3 regions of the Paenibacillus sp. R-74696 genome follow, and region 2 is predicted to be linked to each of the others. Evidence: riboswitches for the same ligand, from Rfam matches in the RefSeq annotation. Region 2 holds a riboswitch; each other region holds the start of a gene.
What was found. Region 2 has a riboswitch for cyclic di-GMP ahead of ACSR9A_RS01375 (methyl-accepting chemotaxis protein). Riboswitches for the same ligand answer to the same signal wherever they lie in the genome.

Region 1 (2,265 bases), on a different contig from region 2:
GGATTATCGAGGAGCATGCGCAAGCGGAAGAGGCTTATTTTGCCTTAATGCAGCTGTATGCGTCCAAAGGAAATCATCTTATGGTTAATCAGCAGTACAATGTTTTAACCGCCGCGCTGATAGAAGAATTGAACGAGCAGCCAAGCGCGTACATTACAGAATGGTATAAAGAGTGGAAAAGCAGTGTTAGCGCGTTGTAGGGGCTATTTTGTAAATTTTCCGAGATTAAACAGGGATTTTGTCGAGAAATTGTAGAGTTGCCTTATTTATAATGGAGGAGCAGGTGAAAATGAAGACGGACAAGCTTTACGGGCTTCATTTTCAAAAAATAGCATGTTCAAAGGAATGGTTGAAGAAGATGATGATAACCGAGAAACGGCAAATAAACGTCATTCGCCATTTTCGCTATCCTGAGCTGGCTTGCTGTATAAGCGAGGGAGCCCAGCACCTACGACAGCTGAATTTAAATCAAATGACCGATTACACGATCGTTCGAGGCTTTTATACCCATCATCGAGGTCATTTTATTGGAATTACAGCTACTTCTGAGGGGCCTTTGTTTTTCTATGACAAGCAATATTTTCAGCTTTCGGAAGGGAAATTTATGATTGCTCTGGAGCATGACGACAAGCGAAACACGTTCTCTTTTTGGTGGGATGGGGTAGAAATATGTCGCCTGAACTATCAGCGGCAGCTTTATCAGTACAATGAGGGAATCGTGGATGACGGTATTCGTGATTTTTTTGCTTGGCTTTATTTGTCGACAGGACCGAGAAAGTTTTGGAGATTCCAAAAATTTTACACGGTCAAAAGCAGCTAAACGCTGGTTCGGGTATCAGAATTTTATCAGCCGAAAAAGGATTGATAAAACGCATGATGGAGCTGAAGTGGGATGGGCGCTGAACATTTGAAAGAGTTTCAAAGCTTGAAGCATGAGGATGAAATGCGGTATATGCTCCTGCTAAGGGATGTAAAGGGCATGCTTAAAGAGCGGAAAGAAGAACCTTTTATGAAACGGTTAAAGCGGAGATGGATGAAGAGAGGCCATAAAATACAAGCCTCAGCCTGGAAATAAAAAAGGTTTAACGTATTGTTTGTTGCAAATAATGGGTATATACTAGAGATAATCATAGTTTAATATAAGGTAGTTCTTCTACCTAACACCACTTACAAAACTTTACACGATAACGGCAAACCTGTCGAAAGGCAGGGACGCAAAGCTAAAGGGCCTTCTCTATTATTTAGATGGCAGCCTAGCCACCGAAGGGAGTTTTTTTTATGCGCAAAAGTTTAACGGTTATGATTTTGCTTGCATTGATACTGTCCGTGTTCCCGCAAGCAACTGCTCAAGTGGCAGCAGCTGGGACAAGCTGGCTCGATGAATCCAATGTGGATAAAGGAAGCATCGGTATTCGTTATGAGGTCAAGTCGGGCGTAGATACAAGGCTGGTTGTAGCCAAAGACGGCAAAAATTATACGTATGCGCTCCGGGCAAACCAGACAGAAGAGTGGTTCGCGCTTCAACTGGGCAATGGAGACTATACGATTACATTATTGGAGAACGTCAGTGGAACCAATAAATATAGAGCAGTTCAAACAGGCAAAGTTACCTTGAATTTGAGTGACAGCAGCCTCGTTTACTTAAACTCCATTCAAAATATCGATTGGAGCAGCAACAGCAAAGCGGTCAAGAAAGCATTGGAGCTGACTAAGGGTAAAAAGACGGATACCGAGAAGGTAACGGCAATTTACAAATATATTGTGGCGAATATTTCTTATGATCATCAGCTTGCAGCTAAGGTGACCAACGATTATTTGCCTCAAATCGATCGTACGTTTAGTTCGCAGAAAGACATTTGCTACGGTTATGCTGCATTAATGGCGGGCATGCTTCGCAGCTTGGACATTCCGGCCAAGATGGTGACGGGCAAAGCGTCCGATGTATCGAACTATCATGCTTGGAATGAAGTATATTTGGACGGCAAATGGATCACGATCGATACGACGCTTGATGCTGGCATGAAGAACAGCAAGAAAGCGGGCAAAATGATTAAAGACAGCTCGCGTTATACAGCTGCTAAAGTCTATTAAACGGATCTAAGCATATATAAATCAATAGGCACGTACAGAAGCTTCGTCTATCCTTCAAGGGATGGACGGAGCTTTTTTTGCTGTTATTTAGGCTGTCGAATGAAGGGGATGCTTGTAAAGTTTTTGTACAGTTGGGCTAGATATAATTTTCTTATTTGAATGTAAGGAGGGAGA
Region 2 (2,265 bases):
AACAGCCTGGATGACCTATAACTAGCCGATGAACATTGAATTTGAAAATCAAACGATATCGTTTCATGTTCAATATGGCAATCGTGAAAAGAAAATATCGATTCAAATCGAGCCATCAGGCTTCATTACGGTAAAAGCGCCGAAAGCGGCAAGTGAAGAGGTCATTAAACGAGCTGTCGAGCGGCATGGGAAATGGATTTTGCAGCAAACGCAGCATCTTGCGGAGGCTACTAAAGCGCCGCAAACGAAGCAATACCAAGATACAGAGAAATTTCTCTACCTTGGCAAAGAGCATTTGCTGCATGAATTAATCAATACAGATGGCTTAACTGAGGAGGAGCTTCGGAAAAACCTCAAGAAGTTTTATTTTTCAAGCTGCAAAAAATTAATAGGGGAACGTCTGCCTATTTATCAGGCGCAGCTGAGGATAAAGCCCAAAACGGTTGAGATCGTAGAGTCCACGACGAAGTGGGGAAGCTGCAGCTCCAGCAAGCATTTAACCTTTAACTATCGTTTGGCGATGGCTCCAATTGATGTGATTGATTACGTCATTATCCATGAGCTTTGCCATCTGTTTCATATGAATCATGACCGATCCTTTTGGCGGCGCGTAGGCAGTCTTATGCCGGATTATAAAGAAAAAGAACAGTATTTGGCCAGGTATGGCGGCTTCATGACGCTCTAAAGCTTGGCAGTCAAAGAGAACGTCCTAATGGTTATCGAGTCCGCAGTGCCTGGGGTGCCCCAGCCCCAGCCCCCGACCTGGTTTCATCGTTACCCCTCTAATCTTACTTTTTCAAGCTCCTCTATATCCTTCAATTTCCCCGTTGATTGCAAAAAAAACCTTCATTGGCTCATCAGTACTGTATTTTTTGGATAAAAATGTAAGTTTTAAAGAGTTCTAATAAATAATTAATGTGTAACTATAAAAGTTCAGTGTCATTTTACCGATATTCTTTTCTGTAAAGGCGAACTCGCTGAAAGGTGGGGACGCAGAGCTTCGGATCTAATGAGCTAAGCGCGATGCTAGCCGGGTCGCCGAATAAGGAAGGGGTACGTGTACGCAAATCCAGTCTATTCGGCCCGGATTTTTTTCGTATTCAAAAATTTATGAGGGAAAATGAGTGATTACCATGAAACTAACCATCAAAAGCAGCCTGATTACCACTCTATTAATGACAGTATCGCTAAGCTGTGTGTCTTTCCTTGGCTATGATAAGGCCAAAACGACATTGGAGGCAAACTTTAAGAAGCAGGCGGAGCAGCAGCTGACTGTTGTTCAGAACTACATCGATATTTGGATTCAGGGCACACAGGCCAAATACGAGGCATTAAGTCAGTCCGATGACGTGAGGAACAGAGATATTCCTGAAATTCTCGCTTATAGCAACCGAATGACGGAGATCACTGATAACCCGGACGAATTTGCATTTATTGCCCCTGACGGCACGCTTTATTTGCCGGGAGCAACGGTTAGTGTAAAGGATTACCCGCATTTTCAAAGGGCGATCAACGGTGAGACCGTCACCATTGATCCGGTAGGCTCAAAGTCTCCCGGGGTGGAGGGAACTCCAATTGTGCTTACAGCTACTCCTGTAAGGGACGACCAAGGAAATATTGTTGGAGTCGGCAATGGAGGTCAGCCTATTCAGGACTTGATTGATCTCATCTCCAAAGTGAAATTGGGACAAAGCGGTCATGCGATTGTTTATACAAAGGATGGCACGGTTGTGGCCAGTGAAAAACCCGAAGAGACCCTACAGAAAAATATGGCCGATTACGAGAATGAGACGCTAAATAAAATTGTAACGAACAGCACGAATGGCGACGCGGGTTTGGCTGAAGCCGTCATTAACGGCTCGGAGCATATGATCGTTTATGGGAAATCTGGCATGATGGATTGGGGCATAGCGATTTTGGTTCCCAAAAGTGAAGCCTATGCTGAAGCCAACGCCTTGTTGCGGTTTTCGATTTTTGTAACAATCGTGTGCCTTCTGGTTTCCGCAGCAATCATCTATACGGTCATGCGCAAAACGTTAAAGCCGCTTTCCGTCATGAACGAAAAGCTGCAAGGGCTCTCCGCCAGCGAAGGCGACTTGTCCTCCAGGCTGACATTTGAAACGAAGGATGAAATCGGCGAGCTTTCCAGAAGTTTTAACGGGATGCTTGAAAATCTGCAAGGGCTGATCATTTCTATTTTGGATAAGGGACAGATTGTTGCCAGCTCATCGTCGCATCTATTGGGCAATCTGGATCAAATATCAT
Region 3 (2,265 bases), on a different contig from region 2:
GCGATGATTCGGCAGCATTCTTGAGAGAAACTAATGGTGCAAAAGAAAAGCCGCGCTTGGCTGGGTGCAGTAATGCATCCAGCCAAGCGCGGCTTATTTTTTAAAAATATAGGAAAGGATCTGATTGTCCCATCCATGCTCTATATTTCTCGGAATAAAACGCGCTGCGCCGCCAGTGGACGGCGACAGCCGTTTCACCTTGTAACCATACAGAGGGGCTTATGCCCACAAACTAAAAAGGGTCAAATAAAATAAAAAACCCTTCTAGGATTAGAGGGCCTGCTTGAAACAACTTATTAAATATCGGGACGACACGATTTGAACATGCGACCCCCTGGTCCCAAACCAGGTGCTCTACCAAGCTGAGCTACGTCCCGAGAAAAAATGGTGCCGTCGAGAGGACTTGAACCCCCAACCTACTGATTACAAGTCAGTTGCTCTACCAGTTGAGCTACAACGGCGTGGTTATGAATCGGACACAAGATGTATTATGCCACAGAACTTTAGGAGGATGCAATACCTTTTTTTAATTTTTCGAAAAAAAATTCGGGCAGCAGTCAAATGCCCGAATCGGCCTATTTTTTAACTTTAAAATGAACGACTGCGCTGTACAGCATTTTCCCGCGATCGGGATGAAAGACCGCATGATGGCTAATGGCGTGAACTTGTAAAAGCAGTGCCTTATTCGCTTCAATTTGCTGGTCAATATGCTTCTCCAGCGTTCGTAAGTCAAAAGCCTCAAAGAATTCGATTTTATCCTCAATTAAATCTAGTCGGAAATCCATTATTAACCCCCTCAAATCTCTTGCATGTCTAGCTTTCGTTAATAGTATAACGTTGTTCAGAACTAGTTTCAAAGTATCATGTCAGCTAATCACGCTTTTTGTAATTTACAAAAGGGTTTCCCTAAATTATACTTTAAAAGTGTCGAAATAAATAGAAAATTACATACTGAAAAAGGCAAACTTATTGAAAAATAAGGGCGCAAAGTTATGGGCCTAAGGTATTAAGCTATGGCTGCCAAACCACCGGTACAGGACTATAGGCTGATTCAGCTATTCAACTCGTAACGGTGGTTGAATAGCTTTTGTTTTTTTTCAGTGTATTAGGAGAGATGGAGAGAAAATGGCGATTAACCGATTGAAAGAGGCAAAATGGTTAAAATGGACATCAAGAATTTCTGATTTCTTGAAGAGACAAAAGGTCACAACGAAGCTGCTGTTCATCACTTCACTAATTACATTGTTTAATGTGGTGGCTGGCGGTTGGATTTTTATGCAAAATGCTTCGGTTAGAAGTGCAGTGAATGCTTCAAATGAGCTTCAGGAGGCCAAAAAAGAATATCAAGGTGTATCGGATTCAATGCTGCGCACGCTGCTTTCAATGATTGATGCGGTAGAAAACGGCAGCACCGGCGATGATGGCATCAATTTGGCGCTTAAGACGATGCCCGAGCGGGTAGAACATCTGAAGGTTACACTAGAGTCGCTGGATGCGAAATATCCTCACGGAGATAATGGCAACGCCTATTCGAACCAAGGCAATGTGTTTGGGCTTGCTCTGGAGCAGCTTAATAAAGAAAACGGCAATCACAGCCTGCTCTCGATTGAAGACCGTTCCGCCAAGGTCAAACAGCTTGTCAGTACATATACGATTGTTCTCAGCTTTGCGAATGAAACGGTAGAAAAATGGCTTGAAGTGGATTCGGTTGCAACACAAGATGCATTGAACAGAAGTCTTGCGGCTGCCAATACGATTATTATAATCAATATTGTGCTGCTTGCCGTTTTGCCGTTCATCATGTCCTATTCGTTAAGCCGAAATGTGAAAAAAGGCATCGTTGGCTTAATGAAGCGAATTGCCTCCTATCAAAATAACGATTTTACCTATGATGGGAAGCTGGATCGCCAAGATGAATTTGGTCAAATTGACCGTTCGCTGGAGCAAATGGGAAGTGCGCTTCGCGACACGCTTCGTTCGACTATGGATGTAAGCACGGTTGTTCTGCAAGCCTCGCGCAATATGGGTGACATGATTGTTCGCAATCAGAACGCTTCCGAGCAGGTTAAAGAAGAGATTGGCAACGGCAAAACGATTTTGATGACCCAGTATGATGATGCTACTTCGATCTCGGCCGTAACGGAGCAAATATCGGCAAGCTCGCAGCAAATTGCGGCTTCGACCGAATATATTAACCGCGATATGAAAGAAATGAGAGAGTCGTCGCGCACAGGCTCCACCGATATGAAGGGCGTCGTGCAAATG

Region 1: it holds a riboswitch for cyclic di-GMP, as region 2 does, so the genes downstream of both, ACSR9A_RS19105 (transglutaminase-like domain-containing protein) here and ACSR9A_RS01375 (methyl-accepting chemotaxis protein) in region 2, are expected to answer to the same signal.
Region 3: it holds a riboswitch for cyclic di-GMP, as region 2 does, so the genes downstream of both, ACSR9A_RS23100 (methyl-accepting chemotaxis protein) here and ACSR9A_RS01375 (methyl-accepting chemotaxis protein) in region 2, are expected to answer to the same signal.

Annotation. Positions count from the first base shown of each region.
Region 1 is NZ_JBPULM010000039.1:67,717-69,981, reverse strand. Features, by position in the region: gene ACSR9A_RS19115 (response regulator) at 1-200, shown strand, start outside; gene ACSR9A_RS19110 (hypothetical protein) at 290-820, shown strand; cyclic di-GMP riboswitch class I at 1,180-1,265, shown strand; gene ACSR9A_RS19105 (transglutaminase-like domain-containing protein) at 1,279-2,091, shown strand.
Region 2 is NZ_JBPULM010000008.1:58,878-61,142, reverse strand. Features, by position in the region: gene ACSR9A_RS01385 (GNAT family N-acetyltransferase) at 1-25, shown strand, start outside; gene ACSR9A_RS01380 (M48 family metallopeptidase) at 29-685, shown strand; cyclic di-GMP riboswitch class I at 958-1,043, shown strand; gene ACSR9A_RS01375 (methyl-accepting chemotaxis protein) at 1,134-2,265, shown strand, end outside.
Region 3 is NZ_JBPULM010000045.1:638,275-640,539, reverse strand. Features, by position in the region: gene ACSR9A_RS23120 (phytoene desaturase family protein) at 1-24, shown strand, start outside; tRNA gene ACSR9A_RS23115 (tRNA-Pro) at 304-377, opposite strand; tRNA gene ACSR9A_RS23110 (tRNA-Thr) at 386-461, opposite strand; gene ACSR9A_RS23105 (YrzA family protein) at 576-785, opposite strand; cyclic di-GMP riboswitch class I at 950-1,033, shown strand; gene ACSR9A_RS23100 (methyl-accepting chemotaxis protein) at 1,126-2,265, shown strand, end outside.